DNA from 2 places in the Ideonella sp. FW305-24 genome. Region 2 is predicted to be linked to the other one. Evidence: riboswitches for the same ligand, from Rfam matches in the RefSeq annotation. Region 2 holds a riboswitch; the other holds the start of a gene.
The links. A riboswitch is a leader RNA that binds a small molecule or an ion and turns the genes downstream of it on or off. The one in region 2 is predicted to bind glycine.
Positions count from the first base shown of each region.

Region 1: linked by a shared signal. The riboswitch ahead of AC3WR5_RS12365 (D-amino acid dehydrogenase) and the one ahead of gcvT (glycine cleavage system aminomethyltransferase GcvT) in region 2 are both predicted to bind glycine.

Region 1 covers NZ_JBYTAI010000004.1:90,218-97,261, forward strand. Annotated here, with positions in the region: gene AC3WR5_RS12355 (hypothetical protein) at 57-296, opposite strand; gene AC3WR5_RS12360 (DUF3563 family protein) at 751-969, shown strand; glycine riboswitch at 1,161-1,286, shown strand; gene AC3WR5_RS12365 (D-amino acid dehydrogenase) at 1,339-2,667, shown strand; gene AC3WR5_RS12370 (LysE family translocator) at 2,705-3,331, shown strand; gene AC3WR5_RS12375 (M1 family metallopeptidase) at 3,535-5,784, shown strand; gene AC3WR5_RS12380 (hypothetical protein) at 5,781-6,692, shown strand; gene AC3WR5_RS12385 (YoaK family protein) at 6,862-7,044, shown strand, end outside.
Region 2 covers NZ_JBYTAI010000022.1:6,487-13,530, forward strand. Annotated here, with positions in the region: gene gcvP (aminomethyl-transferring glycine dehydrogenase) at 1-2,076, opposite strand, end outside; gene gcvH (glycine cleavage system protein GcvH) at 2,178-2,552, opposite strand; gene gcvT (glycine cleavage system aminomethyltransferase GcvT) at 2,720-3,865, opposite strand; glycine riboswitch at 3,925-4,052, opposite strand; glycine riboswitch at 4,069-4,160, opposite strand; gene AC3WR5_RS32205 (hypothetical protein) at 4,212-4,469, shown strand; gene AC3WR5_RS32210 (NAD(P)/FAD-dependent oxidoreductase) at 4,483-6,165, opposite strand; gene AC3WR5_RS32215 (hypothetical protein) at 6,243-6,410, opposite strand; RNA gene ffs (signal recognition particle sRNA small type) at 6,592-6,688, opposite strand; gene AC3WR5_RS32225 (AIR synthase-related protein) at 6,751-7,044, opposite strand, start outside.

The sequences.
Region 1 (7,044 bases), on a different contig from region 2:
AACGAAAAAAGCCCCGCAGTGCGGGGCCTTCGGCGCGGGATCGACGCGACTGGGTGTCAGACCCGCTTGCCGGTCACGACGACGATCTGCAGCGGCATTTCGTTGGCCGGCACGGCGCTGGCGAGCATCGTCGCGGCGTTGCTGCGGGCCTGGGCCAACTGCACGTCCTGGACTTGCTGGCCGGCGATGTGGGTCACGCCCGCCAGCACCGTCAGTGTGACCACGGCGGCCAGACCGGCGAAGCTGGCGCGGGCGGCGTTGGAAGCAGCGGCGAAACGGGTGGCGGTGGCGGTCATGGTGGGCTCCTGGTGCGGTTCGGGGTGTCGATGAGTGGACTTTAGGAAACCGCGGACTGCGGTGCGACCGGGATGCGACGAGTTGCCGGTTTGGCCGCGCAGAAGGTTCGATTCGCTGACGAAACGTCGGTGGCCCGGCAGCGAATTCGCGCTTCGCGTGCTGCGATTGGGCACTCGGTGAGCAGTGCTGGGCGGCATTTCAAAGTCATGCTGTTTGTGCATAACCCGATGCGAAGGCACTTTGGATCCGGTCTGGTGAAAAGGCGGTTTTGCCAATGAAAACAAGGCTTTGCGTCGTGAAATGCGGCCGTTTCTAGGGCCTTGTTAACCGACCCCTCGCCAGCACGATTGAGTGGAAACCCTTAGACTGCATTGCATACAAAAACCAAACCGGGCTGTCCGGAGCCACCGCTCCGAGAGATGGCCCTCCATCAGCCCCAAAAGGGTACAGACCATGACCTCCGTTCAAAACACCTACGCAACTGTCCGGCGTTTCATCGCCCAACTGACTACCCCTTCGCAACGCGGCCAGGATGCCAGCCGTGAAGACGACGAGCGCTACCTGTCGCAAGCCGTCGACATGGGCGACCTGGAGCGGCGCATTCGCCAGCTCGAGCGCGGCACCGTCGAGAGCGCGCACACGCAGCTCAGCATGATGAGCTGGAGCCACTGAATGCGTTCCGACCTGATCCTGGCGATCCTGGGCGCCTTCCGCGCGGCGTTTGCCGCGCCGGTGCGACCGGCGGCCCCTGTGCCGCGTCGCCCGCTGTAAACTGATCTTCTTCCAGGAGAAGCCGAAGCACTTGTTGCCGAAGCTGCCGAAGGCGTACCCCTCAGAACGCTCAGGCCCAAAGACTGGAACCATCTCGACAAACTGGAGAGCGTTGCACGGCAGGCCTTGAAAGCTTCGCCGATGGCAGCCGCCGAAGGGGCAAGCGCCGCGGGGAACCGCGGCGTGAATCTCTCAGGCAAAAGGACAGTGGGGGCAGTGGCCGGAATCTTGCGAGCAGATCGCAAGGCTTCGGCCATTGCCCCTTTCTTTTTGCCTGAAAGAAAGCGCTTTCCCATGAAAGTCATCGTTCTCGGCGCCGGCGTGATCGGCGTGTCCACGGCCTGGTACCTGGCGCAGGCCGGGCATGAGGTCACCGTGCTGGAGCGCAATGCTGGTGCGGCCCGCGAAACCAGTTTCGGCAACGGCGGCCAGATTTCCGTCAGCCATGCCGAGCCCTGGGCCAACCCCAGCGCGCCGCTGAAGCTGCTGAAGTGGCTGGGCAGGGAAGACGCACCGCTGCTGTTCCGCCTGCGGGCCGACCCGGCGCAGTGGCGCTGGGGCCTGAAGTTCCTGCTGGAATGCCCGGCCGCGCGTTCCAGGCGCAACATGATCCAGCTGCTGAACCTGGGCACCTACAGCCGCAGTTGTCTTCAGGCGCTGCGCGCCGAGACCGGGTTGCAGTACGACCATCTGACCAAGGGCATCCTGCACTTCTACACCAGCCAGCAGGAGTTCGACCTGGCGGTGGAGCCGGCGCGCGTGATGCGCGAACTCGGCTGCGAGCGCGACGTGATCGGCCGCGATGAGGTCGTCAAGCTGGAGCCGGCGATGGCCCACATCGCACCGCAACTGGCCGGCGCCACCTACACCAGCGCCGACGAATCCGGCGACGTGCACAAGTTCACCACCGGCCTGGCCGCACTCGCGGCCGAGCGTGGCGTGAAGTTCCGCTACGGTGTGCGGGTGCAGAAGCTGCGCAGCGAAGGCGGCGAGATGAGCGGCGTGGAGTTCGCCAATGAAACCGGCCTGTACGAGGTGCTGAGTGCGGACGCCTACGTGCTGGCCGCCGGCAGCTTCAGCCCGCAGTTGGCCAAGCAAGCCGGCCTGACGCTGGACATCTACCCGGCCAAGGGCTATTCGGCCACGTTGCCGGTGCTGGACGCCGCCAAGGCCCCGCAGGTCAGCCTGACCGACGACGAGTACAAGCTGGTTTTCTCGCGCTTCACCTCGCCCGAGGGTGACCGCCTGCGCATTGCCGGCACGGCCGAGCTGAACGGCTACGACCTGGCGCTGAACCCGGTCCGCTGCGAGGCCATCGTGCGCCGCACGCTTCAGCTCTTCCCCGGCGTGAGCCGGCCCGAGCTGGCCAGCTACTGGACCGGGCTGCGCCCGGCGACGCCTGGCAACGTGCCCTACATCGGCGAAAGCCGCGTGCGCAAGCTGTTCCTGAACACCGGCCACGGCACGCTGGGCTGGACCCACGGCGCTGGCTCCGGCCATGCGCTGGCGCAGCTGATCGACGGCCGCCGGCCCGAGGTCGACTTTGCCTTCTGCGGCCCGCTGCCGGCCAGGCAAAGCCTGTCGCTGCAACCGGCCTGAGTGGGGCCCGCTGTCTGTCGGCCTCTAACATTGGTCGATGGACATCTCACTTTTCAGCCAGGCCATGTTGGTCGGCCTGTCGATCGCCGCGCCGGTCGGGCCCATTGGCCTCTTGACCATCCAGCGCACGCTGGACCAGGGCCAGGCCGCCGGCCTGGCCACCGGCTTGGGCGCCGCCGCGGCGGACGCCTGCTATGGCGCACTGGGCGCGTTTGGCGTCACGCTGGTGATCGACTGGCTGGTCGGCGCGCGCGTGCCGCTGGCCCTCGTCGGCGGCGCGGTGCTGGCCTGGCTCGCATGGCGCACCTGGCAGGCGCCGGTGGCCGAGCGCGCGGCTTCAGCGCCCGGCACCGGCAGCCTGCTGGGCTCTTTCGCCGGCACCTTCCTGCTGACGCTTTCCAACCCCGCCACCATCCTGTCCTTCCTGGCCATCTTCGGCGCGCTGGCCGGCAGCTCGGCGCAGCCGGCTTCGCCGGGCTGGATGATCCTCGGTGTGGGTTGTGGTTCTGCGCTGTGGTGGTGGCTCTTGACGGCAGTCGTCGGCCGGCTGCGCCAGCGCTTCGATGTGCGTTGGCGGCGCCGCGTGAACCAGGCTTCGGCGCTGCTGCTGGGTGGGTTTGCGCTGTGGCAGTGGGTCTCTCTGGCGCGCTGGACGCTGGGCTGAACGCTTCTGCAGTTCGTCGCGCCAGCCTGCAACTGGTCGGCGCCAGCGGCATCCTGTCGCAACCGAGGCTCATTCGGCGAAGGCCTTCCTACAGTCCGCCGCGCCGGCTGCGCGGCGCCTCGCCAGCGCGGACGCCTAACATCCGGCCTCTTGCCCAATCCCGGACTCAACCCCAACCCAACTCGAAGACTGAGCTCATGCGCATGTCGAGACTCCTGACCGGACTGGCCGCCTCATCGGCGCTGGTCCTGGGTGGCCTGGCCCTGACAGGCTGCCACCCCTCCGCACCGCCAGGCGCCACCAGCGCTTCAGCGGCCGCGGCGCCCGCAGCTGCCAGCGCGGCCACCGTGCCGCCGTCGCCCGACGGCATTGCGCTGGCCTCGCCACATGCGGCCATGGTGCGCGAGCCCAGTGCGCCCGGTGCCTGGGGCGGCCCACGCCAGCCCGGCGCGGCCACGCTGTCCGACCGCGTTGTGGACTACCGCATCCAGGCCAAGCTGGACCCGGAGAAGCACACCGTCGAAGCCCAGCAGCAGCTGACCTGGCGCAACCGCAGCGACCGTGAGGTGCGCGCCGTCTACCTGCACCTGTACATGAACGGCTTCGAAGGTGAGGGCAGCACCTTCTTCAGCGAGCAGCGCAACCTCGGTTTCGGCTTTCGCAGCGAGGTGGAAGCGAACGAAGGCCAGTGGGGCCACATCGAGTTGAAAAAGGTGCAGCAGGCCGGTGCTGCCGTGCCCTGGTACTTCGTGCACCCGGACGACGGCCCGGAGACCGACCACACCGTCGTGCGGCTGGACCTGCCGCAGCCGGTGGCGCCCGGTGCCAGCACCCAGCTGGACATTGACTTCTTCGACCAGTTGCCGCGCGTCATCGCGCGCACCGGCTACTTCGGCAGCTTCCACCTCGTGGGCCAGTGGTTCCCCAAGATGGCGGTGCTGGAACTGCCGGGTGAGCGCGGTGCCACCGCGCCGCGCTGGAATGCCCACGAGTTCCACCTGCACAGCGAGTTCTACGCCGACTTCGGCCAGTACGACGTGGCCATCACCGTGCCCAAGGGCGTGACGGTGGGCGCCGTGGGTGAGCTGCAGGGCGCCCCGGTGGAAAAGGACGGTTGGGTCACCCACCGCTATGTGCAGGGCGATGTGCATGACTTCGCCTTCACCGCCGACAAGCGTTTCGACACGCCGCTGGAGGCGGATTGGTCCGGCCCTGGCAGCCCCCCGGTCAAGGTGCGGGTGCTGTTCCCGCCCGAATACGCGCACAACGCGCAACCGGTGCTCAAGGCCACGCTGGATTCGCTGACCTACTTCTCGCAAACGCTGGGCGCCTACCCGTACAAGACCGTGACCGCGGTGGTGCCCCCGTACAACGCAGAAGAAGCGGGTGGCATGGAGTACCCCACCTTCTTCACCGCCGAGGGCTACAAGGACCTCAGCCCCGGCACTGCGAATGCCTACGGCCTGGACTTCGTGACCATCCACGAGTTTGGCCACGGCTACTTCTACGGCATCCTGGCCTCGAACGAGTTCGAGGAGCCGATGCTGGACGAAGGCATGAACGAGTTCTGGGACATGCGCATGATCCAGGGGCGCGGCCAGCTGAACTCGCTCAGCAGCCGCGGCATGCAGCGACTGGGCGTGCAGCTGGAGGCCCCAACGTTCGAGGTCGAGCGCCTGTTCTCGGTGCTGGGCGAGCCGGCGGACGGCACCGGCGAGAACAGCTGGGACCGCCTTTCCAGCAACAGCTACGGCAGCGTCTATGGCCGCAGTGCCACGGCCTTCCATGAACTGGAGACGCTCATCGGCAGCGAGGCCCTGGCGCGTTCCTTCAGGATCTACTATGACCGCTGGAAATTCCGCCACCCCGCCATTGGCGATCTCCAGGCCGCGCTGATCGAAGGCTCGGGCAAGCCCGAAGTCGTCAACCGCATCTTCGAGCAGCAGGTCTACGCGGCGCAGAAGGTGGACGACCGCGTGAGCAAGCTGGTCAGCGAAGAAGAGCGCCCGCAGCCCGGCACCGTGCAGAAAGACGGCCGCTGGGTCGAGCGCACTGAAGGTCAGATCGACGAGCAGCTGGCGCAGGACCGCAAGGCGTGGGACAAGGCCCATCCCGATGCCAAGCCCGATGCCGCAGGCCCCTTGCCCTTCCGTACCACCGTGACGCTGCGCCGCTACGGCGCCTCGGCGCCCCAGACCCTGGTGGTGCGCTTTGCCGATGGCAGCAGCGAGACCGTGCGTTGGGACGACCAGCGCCGCTGGGCCCGCTACAGCTGGGTCAAGCCGGCCAAGGCTTTGTCGGCCGAGCTCGATCCGCAGGACGAGCATGCGCTGGACACCCACCGGCTGGACAACAGCCAGGTGCTCAAGGCAGAGCCCGCGGCGGCTCGCCGCTGGGCTTATGAAATCGCGGCCCTGGTCCAAACCTTTTACGCCCTGGTGAGCACGCTATGAGTGACGCGGCTGTTTCTTCTTCCTCCGTCCGGGCCACGCTGTGCCTGGCGGCCCGGCAGGCCTTTCAATGGCGCTTGCTGCTGCTGTGGTGGGCGGGCTTGAGCCTGCCGGCACTGCTGCTGTTCCTGCCGCTGTGGCGGGCGCTGGCCTCTTTTGTGGACCATTCGTTGCGCGCGCCGCAGCTGGCCAGCGGCTTCTCGCTGCCGTTGATTGCCGAGATGGTGGTCACCTTGGTCCAGCAGGCGGGCACCGTGCTGCCCGCCGTGGGCCTGGCCGGCCTGGCGTTCACGCTGCTGCTCTCGCCCTGGCTCACCGGTCTGGCCGTGACGGCGGCGCGCCAACCGGCACCGCAAGGCTTTGGCGCGCTGCTGCGCGGCGGCCTGGCCGACTACGGCCGACTGTTCCGCATCACACTCTGGGCCTTGCTGCCGTTGGGCCTGGCCATTGCCATCGGTGTTGGCTTGAACAAGGCCGCCGGCCACCATGCCGAGCAGGCGGTGCTGGAAGCCTCTGCCGGCCATTGGGAGACCGCCGCCACGCTCATCGCCGTGCTGCTGGTGCTGCTGGCCAATGCCACGGTGGACGCGGGCCGCGCCCAGTTCGTTCTGCAGATGCGCAAGCGTTCGGCCATCAAGGCCGGCTGGCGCGGCCTGCGGGTGCTGGCGCCGCGCCATTGGCGCTCGGTGCTGAGCTACCTGCTGATCACGCTGGCAGGCCTGGTGCTGCTGGCCGTCTTCAGCTGGCTTCGCCTGCAGGCCCCAGGCCTGCTGGTGCCCGCCTGGCACCTGCCCGGCTGGCTGGGCACGCTGATCGCGCTGCTGGCCGGCCAGGCAGCGGTGCTGGCGCTGGCCTGGATGCGCTGCGCCCGCCTCTTTGCGCTGGTGGCGCAGGGGCGTGCGGCTGGCTGAGGCGTTCGTGCCATGCCCCTCTCCCATCTGGGCGAGGGGCGCGCGGCCGCACGGGCGATGTGCGGGAAGTTGAGCGGGACAAAAATGGGCGGCATGCGTGTCTTGCGCTCTGTCTCCCTCACATTTTTCCTCGAAGGACATGCCCATGAGCGCCTTGGCACCCAGCCCCATGAGTTCAACCCGGGCCACCGCGCTGGGCGTCGGCCTGGGTTTTGTGGCGGGCTATGTGGACACGGTCGGTTTCGTCGCGCTGTTCGGCCTGTTCACCGCGCACGTCACCGGCAACTTCGTGCTGATCGGCAGCACCCTGGCGCATGCCGGCGGCAGCGTGACGCTCAAGCTGCTGGTGTTT
Region 2 (7,044 bases):
CGCCACGCCGACCATCGCGTTCATGTTGGCGCCGTCCACGTACACCCGGCCGCCGAAGCTGTGCACCATCGCGCACAGTTCCTTCACCTGCGGCTCGAACACGCCGTAGGTGGACGGGTAGGTGATCATGATCGCAGCCAGGTCGGCGGCGTGCTTCTCGCACTTGGCCTTCAGGTCCACCAGGTCCACGCTGCCGTTGGCATCGCACTTCACGACCACGACCTGCATGCCCACCATCATCGCGCTGGCCGGGTTGGTGCCGTGCGCGCTCTCAGGGATCAGGCAGATGCGGCGGTGAGCTTCACCGCGGTTGGCATGCCAGGCCTGGATGGCCAGCAGGCCGGCGTATTCGCCTTGCGAGCCGGCGTTGGGCTGCAGGCTGATGCCGGCGTAGCCGGTGGCCTGCGCCAGCCAGGCGCAGAGCTGCTCGTTCAAGAGCGCGTAGCCGGCCAGCTGGTCGGCCGGGGCAAACGGGTGCACCTGCGCGAACTCGGGCCAGGTGATGGGAATCATCTCGCTGGTGGCGTTCAGCTTCATCGTGCACGAGCCCAGCGGGATCATGCTGCGGTCCAGCGCCAGGTCCTTGTCCGAGAGCTTGCGGATGTAGCGCAGCATCTCGGTTTCGCTGTGGTGGGCGTTGAAGACCGGGTGCGTCAGGAAAGTCGAGCTGCGGGTCAGCGCGGCCGGCACCAGCGGCGAGACGCCGGCTTCGAAGTCGGCGAAGCCGGGCAGGGCGGCGCCGTTGGCAAACAGGCCCCAGATCGCCAGCAAGTCGGCGCGCGTGGTGGTCTCGTCCAGCGTGATGCCGATCGAGGCGTCGCTCGCCTTGCGCAGGTTCATGCCGGCGGCGCGGGCCGCGGCCAGGATGGCTTCCGTCTGGCTGGCCGTCTGCACTTCCAGCGTGTCGAAGGCCTCTTCATGGGCCAGCGTGGCGCCCAGCTGCTTCAGGCCTGCCGCCAGGATGGCCGTGTAGCTGGCCACGCGGCGGGCGATGCGCTTGAGGCCTTCCGGGCCGTGGTAGACCGCGTACATGCTGGCGACGACGGCCGGCAGCACTTGCGCGGTGCAGATGTTGGACGTGGCCTTTTCGCGGCGGATGTGCTGCTCGCGGGTCTGCAGCGCCAGGCGGTAGGCCGGCGCGCCGTGCGCGTCCACGCTCACGCCCACCAGTCGGCCGGGCAGCGAGCGCTTGAACTCGTCCTTGCAGGCCAGGTAGGCGGCGTGCGGGCCGCCGGCGCCCATGGGCATGCCGAAGCGCTGGGTGTTGCCCAGCGCGATGTCGGCGCCTTGTTCGGCCGGCGCCTGGATCAGTGTCAGCGCCAGCAGGTCGGCCGCGACGATCAGCAGGCCGCCCTGGGCGTGCACGGCATCAGCCAGCGGCTGCAGCGCGCGCACGCGGCCGGTCACGCCGGGGTACTGCACCAGCGCTGCAAAGCACTCTTGCTGGCCGGCCTGCTCGGCCGGGCCGACAACCACCGTGATGCCCAGCGGCTTGGCACGGGTGCGGATCACTTCCAGCGACTGCGGCAGCACGTCGTCGGCCACGAAGAAGGTTTCGCTCTTGCTCTTGCCCACGCGGGCGGCCAGCGTCATGGCTTCGGCGGCCGAGGTGGCTTCGTCCAGCATCGAGGCATTCGCCACCGCCATGCCGGTCAGGTCGGTCACCAGGGTCTGGAAGTTGACCAGGGCTTCCATGCGGCCTTGCGAGATCTCGGCCTGGTAAGGCGTGTAGGCGGTGTACCAGGCCGGGTTCTCGAGGATGTTGCGCAGGATGACGCCGGGCGTCAGCGTGCCGTGGTAGCCCTGGCCGATGAAGCTTTTCAGGCACTGGTTCTTGCCGGCGATGGCCTTCAGCTCGGCCAGCGCCTGGGCTTCGGTCAGCGGCGTGGGCAGCTGCATCGGCGCGCTGCGGGCGATGCTGGCGGGCACCAAGGTTTCGATCAGCGCACGGCGCGAGGCCGCGCCGATCACGCTGAGCATCGCGGCTTCGTCCTCCGGCGCCGGCCCGATGTGGCGGGCGACGAACTCGGCGTTGTTTTCAAGGGCGTCCAGGGGCGCGTGGGCGGACATCAGCATGGCAGCGGGTCTCGGCGGGGCGGCCGCGGTGGCGGCAGGGGAAAAGGCGGGGAAGGTCCGGCGACGGATCACGCCACCGAACCAGGCAGTTCAGTGCGGGATCAGAGCGTCTTCAGCAGTGCGTCGTACGAAGGCGCATCCATCAGCGCTTCGAACTCGGCCATGTCGGACACGTGGACCTTGAAGAACCAGCCGTTGCCCATCGGGTCGGTGTTGGCCAGCGATGGGTCGGCGCGCAGCGCTTCGTTGACTTCGACGACTTCGCCGCTGACGGGCATGTAGATGTCGGCCGCGGCCTTGACCGACTCGACCACGCCGGCGATGTCGCCCTTGGCGTAGGTCGTGCCGACCTCGGGCAGGTCCACGAAGACCACATCGCCCAGGGCGTCCTGCGCGTGCAGCGTGATGCCGACGACGGCGGCTTCGTGGTCCTCGATGTTGATCCACTCGTGATCGTTGGTGTACATGGTCGTCATGTGTCGGGCTCCGTGGTGTGGCGGGAGAAGGAATTCAGGAAAGAAACAAAAGGGGAGGCGGCAGAACGGCGGTGCCGTGCCAGCGCGCAGGTTAGATCGGCGAGGCGGGGCTGTCCAACCCCGGATGGGGCAGGTCGCATGCCGGCCTCGGACCGATCTCGCTGCGCTCAGCCGCGGTAGTAGCGATTCGGGGTGAACGGTGTCGCGGCGACCGTCATCGGCAGCCGCTTGCCGCGCACTTCGGCGAAGACTTCGGTGCCCACCGCGACCTGCGCGGTAGGCAGGTAGGCCAGCGCGACCGGCGTGTTCACGGTCGGGCCCAGCGTGCCGCTGGTCACGGTGCCCAGCTCGGTGCCGTCTGCCGAGAACAGCTTGGTGCCTTCGCGCACCGGCGCCCGTTCCTTGCCGACCAGGCCCACGCGCTTGCGCGCCGCGCCTTCGGCGAACTGGCGGTCGATGACCGCGGCGCCAGGGTAGCCACCAGCGCGCGCGCCACCAGCACGCCGCACCTTCTGGATGCCCCAGGTCAGCGCGGCTTCGACTGGCGTGGTCGTCGTGTCGATGTCGTGGCCGTACAGGCACAGGCCGGCTTCCAGGCGCAGCGTGTCGCGCGCGCCCAGGCCGGCAGGCTTCACTTCCGGCTGGGCGAGCAGTTCGCGGGCGAGGGCCACGGCGTCGTTCTCGTGCACCGAGATCTCGTAGCCGTCTTCGCCGCTGTAGCCCGAGCGGGTCACGAAGCATTCGGCGCCGGCCAATGTGAACAGGCCGCCGGTCATGAAGGTCAGCTTGGCGACTTCGGGGTTCAGGCGAGAGAGGGCGTCGACCGCCTTCGGGCCCTGCAGCGCCAGCAGCGCACGCTCGGGCAGCGGCCTGACTTCGCAGCGGCTGCCAATGCGGGCCTGCAGGTGCGCGATGTCCGCGTCCTTGCAGCCAGCGTTCACCACCACGAACAGGTCGCCGAAGCTGGCTGCTCCCTTGCCGGCCGGGCGGGTGATCATCAGGTCGTCGAGGATGCCGCCTTCGTCGTTCGTGAAGAAGGCGTAGCGCTGCTTGCCGGGCGCCAGGTCGATCACGTCCACCGGCACCAGGGTTTCGAGTGCGGCGGCCGCGTCGGCGCCGATCAGGCGCAACTGGCCCATGTGCGAGACGTCGAACAGCGCGGCCGAATCGCGGCACTGGCGGTGCTCGGCCATCAGGCCGGCCGGGTACTGCACCGGCATCGCGTAGCCGGCGAAAGGCACCATTCGGGCGCCGAGTTCGAGGTGCAGGGCGTGCAGCGGGGTCTGCAGCAGGATGTCAGGCGTGGAGCTCATGCGGGGTCGTCTCTTCAGGTCGGCGCTTGGAGGGCGGTCTGGCGAATCTCTTCATCCAATAGGCCCTCTCTGTCCGCTTTACCTGAGAGATTGACGGCGGGCCGTTGATAACGGCCACCGCTTGCCCCTTCGGTGGACGGGCTCATGGCCTTGCAGCCATCACCCGCCTCTCTCCAGTGAGGAACGCCTCGCCTGTTACGGCAAGACGCTTGTCAGTCCTTTTGCCTGAGCGTTCGAGGGGTGACCCTCTGCGCCTTCGGCGGCTCCTGGTGGAGCTCTCTCCTAACAAGCTGAGCAGTGTAACCGCAGCCGCGGGCGGCGCCAGCGCCGTGCGATAGTCTCGGCCGTGCCGAAAAAAGATCCAGACCCGAACCAAGACCGGTACCAACCGAGCTCGCGCCGCCAGCGCCTGATCGTCATCGCCGCGACCGCTGCCACCGTGGTGGTGCTGTGGCTGCTGCTGATCTACCGGCCAGGCGGCCATTACACGATCTACGACCCGCCCAAACCGGCGTGCAAGCCGGGGCAGACGACCGACTGCGTGGGTGGCAAGGCCGACGTGCTGTTGCTGCCGGCCTCGCCGGCTTCCGCCAGCGGCAGCTGAATTCGCTGAGGCTTCAGGCCGCGGCCAGCATCGCGCGGCCCACGGCCTCGGCGACCTCGATGCCGTCCACACCAGCGGACATGATGCCGCCGGCATAGCCCGCGCCTTCGCCCGCCGGGTAGAGGCCCTTGACGTTCAGGCTTTGGTAATCCTTGCCGCGGGTCATGCGCAGCGGCGACGAGGTGCGGGTCTCGACGCCGGTCAGCACCGCGTCTGGCATCGAGAAGCCCTTGATCTGCCGCTCGAAGGCGGGTAACGCCTCGCGGACTGCATCCAGCACGTAGTGCGGCAGGACAGGGCGGTCCTTGGCGGCCAGCTCGGTCAGGTGCACGCCGGGCTTGTACGAGGGCTCCACATTGCCGAGCACGCGGCTGGGCTGGCGCTTGATGAAGTCGCCCACCAGTGCAGCGGGCGCCAGGTAGCCGCCGCCGCCCAGTTCGTAGGCGCGCGATTCCCAGATGCGCTGGAAAGCCATGCCGTCCAACGGGTTGACGGGGCCACTTCCCGGTTTTTGCCGGTAGTCCGCAGGGGCTATGCCGACGACGATGCCGGCGTTCGCATTTCGCTCGTTGCGCGAATACTGGCTCATGCCGTTGGTCACCACGCGCTCGGGCTCGGAAGTGGCGGCGACCACGGTGCCACCGGGACACATGCAGAAGCTGTAGACAGAGCGGCCGTTGCTGGCGTGGTGCACCAGCTTGTAGTCGGCCGCGCCGAGGATGGGGTGGCCGGCATTCGTGCCGAAACGTGCCCGGTCGATCGCCCCTTGCGGATGCTCGACCCGGAAGCCAATGGAGAAGGGCTTGGCTTCCATGTAGACGCCGCGCTCGTGCAGCATCGTGAAGGTGTCGCGCGCGCTGTGGCCCAGCGCCATCACGACGTGGTCCGAGCGCAGTGTTTCGCCGGAGGCCAGCGTCACGCCGCGAATGTGGCGCTGCTCGCCCTTGCCTTCGATCAGCACGTCGGTGACCCGCTGCTCGAAGCGGATCTCACCTCCCAGCGCGACGATGTCGGCCCGGATCTTCTCGACCATGCTGACCAGTCGGAAGGTGCCGATGTGCGGCTTGCTGACGTAGAGGATTTCCTCGGGCGCGCCGGCCTTGACGAACTCGTTCAGCACCTTGCGCGTCAGGTGGCGCGGGTCGCTGATCTGGCTCCACAGCTTGCCGTCGGAGAAGGTGCCGGCGCCGCCTTCGCCGAATTGCACGTTCGACTCCGGGTTCAGCTGCTGCTGCCGCCACAGGCCCCAGGTGTCCTTGGTGCGCTGGCGCACTTCCTTGCCGCGCTCCAGCACGATGGGGCGCAGGCCCATCTGGGCCAGGATCAGCGCGGCGAAGATGCCGCAGGGGCCGAAGCCGATTACCAGCGGGCGCGGGCGTTCGGTGGCGTGGAAGTCCGCTGGCAAGTGGTCGTCGACATGGCCGACAAACTTGTATTCGGTGTCCGGCGTGAGCCGGATGTGAGGGTCACCTGCGTGCTGCTGCAGCACGGCGGCCTCCTGGGTCGCGTCGGTCAGCTCGCAGTCCACCGTGTAGATCAGCACGATGGCCGACTTCTTGCGCGCGTCGTAGGCGCGCTTGAACAGGGTGAACCGGCTCAGTGCCTCGTCCGCCACGCCCAGCCTGGCGACGATGGCCGGACGCAGCGCGTCTTCGGCATGGTTCAGCGGCAGGCGGAGTTCGGTGATCCTCAGCATGGTGCAGGTCTGCGGTGGCGGTCAATCAGGCCCTGGCGCAGGGCCAGTGACACCACCGGCAGGCCAGGGCGGGGGCTTTAGCCGCCCTTCTTCGCGCGCTTGCCGGCGCTCTTCTTGCTGCGCGTGTGCGAGCCACGTTCCAGGCTCACGCGCTGGCCGCGGTGCGTGGTGACGGTGACACCGCTCGGAGCGGCGGGACGCGGGGTGGCCTTGCGGTCGGCTTCGGTAACGATCTTGTTGCCCATGGTGGCTCCAGTGAAAAAAGAATCAACCCTCGATTAGGCCACAAGCGCCGTGGCTGGCAGCCCGTCTGGCGAGTCCGCCAGGCAAGGTTCAAAGAAAAAGCCGCCGCGCGGAGGGTGCGCAAAGCGGCTTGTTCAAGTGGCTTGGTGTCCTTTTGCTCGAACCCCGCGAGGGATTGGCAAAGGTGACGAGCCTGATCTCGGCACTGGTCACAACAGTTAGGGCTGCTTGGTTCCCCACCTGACCCAGTTGGCCGTGCTTCCATGCGAGGAGGCCCGTCACAACGAATTCTAACCCAGGCCGAAGAGGCGGCCCGGGCCCCGACCAGGAAATCCGGCGCTCTTAGCGCAGTTGCAGGTCGTCGTCGCCAAAGCGCACGTTGATCGGCTCGATCAGCACCTGCTTGCTGGCGCTGGCCTCGACCACGCCGGCGACGATCGCATCCACGCCCTGGGCCTTGGCGATCTCGACGGTGCGCTCGGCGTCCCCGGCCTTCACGAACAGCGCGAAGCCCGCGCCCATGTTCAGCGTGGAATAGGCCTCGCGGTCGTCTTGCTTGGCGTGCTGCTGGATGAACTTCAGCACCGGCGGCACGGCGGGCACGCTGTGGATGCGGTAGCTCAGGCTGCTGGGGTG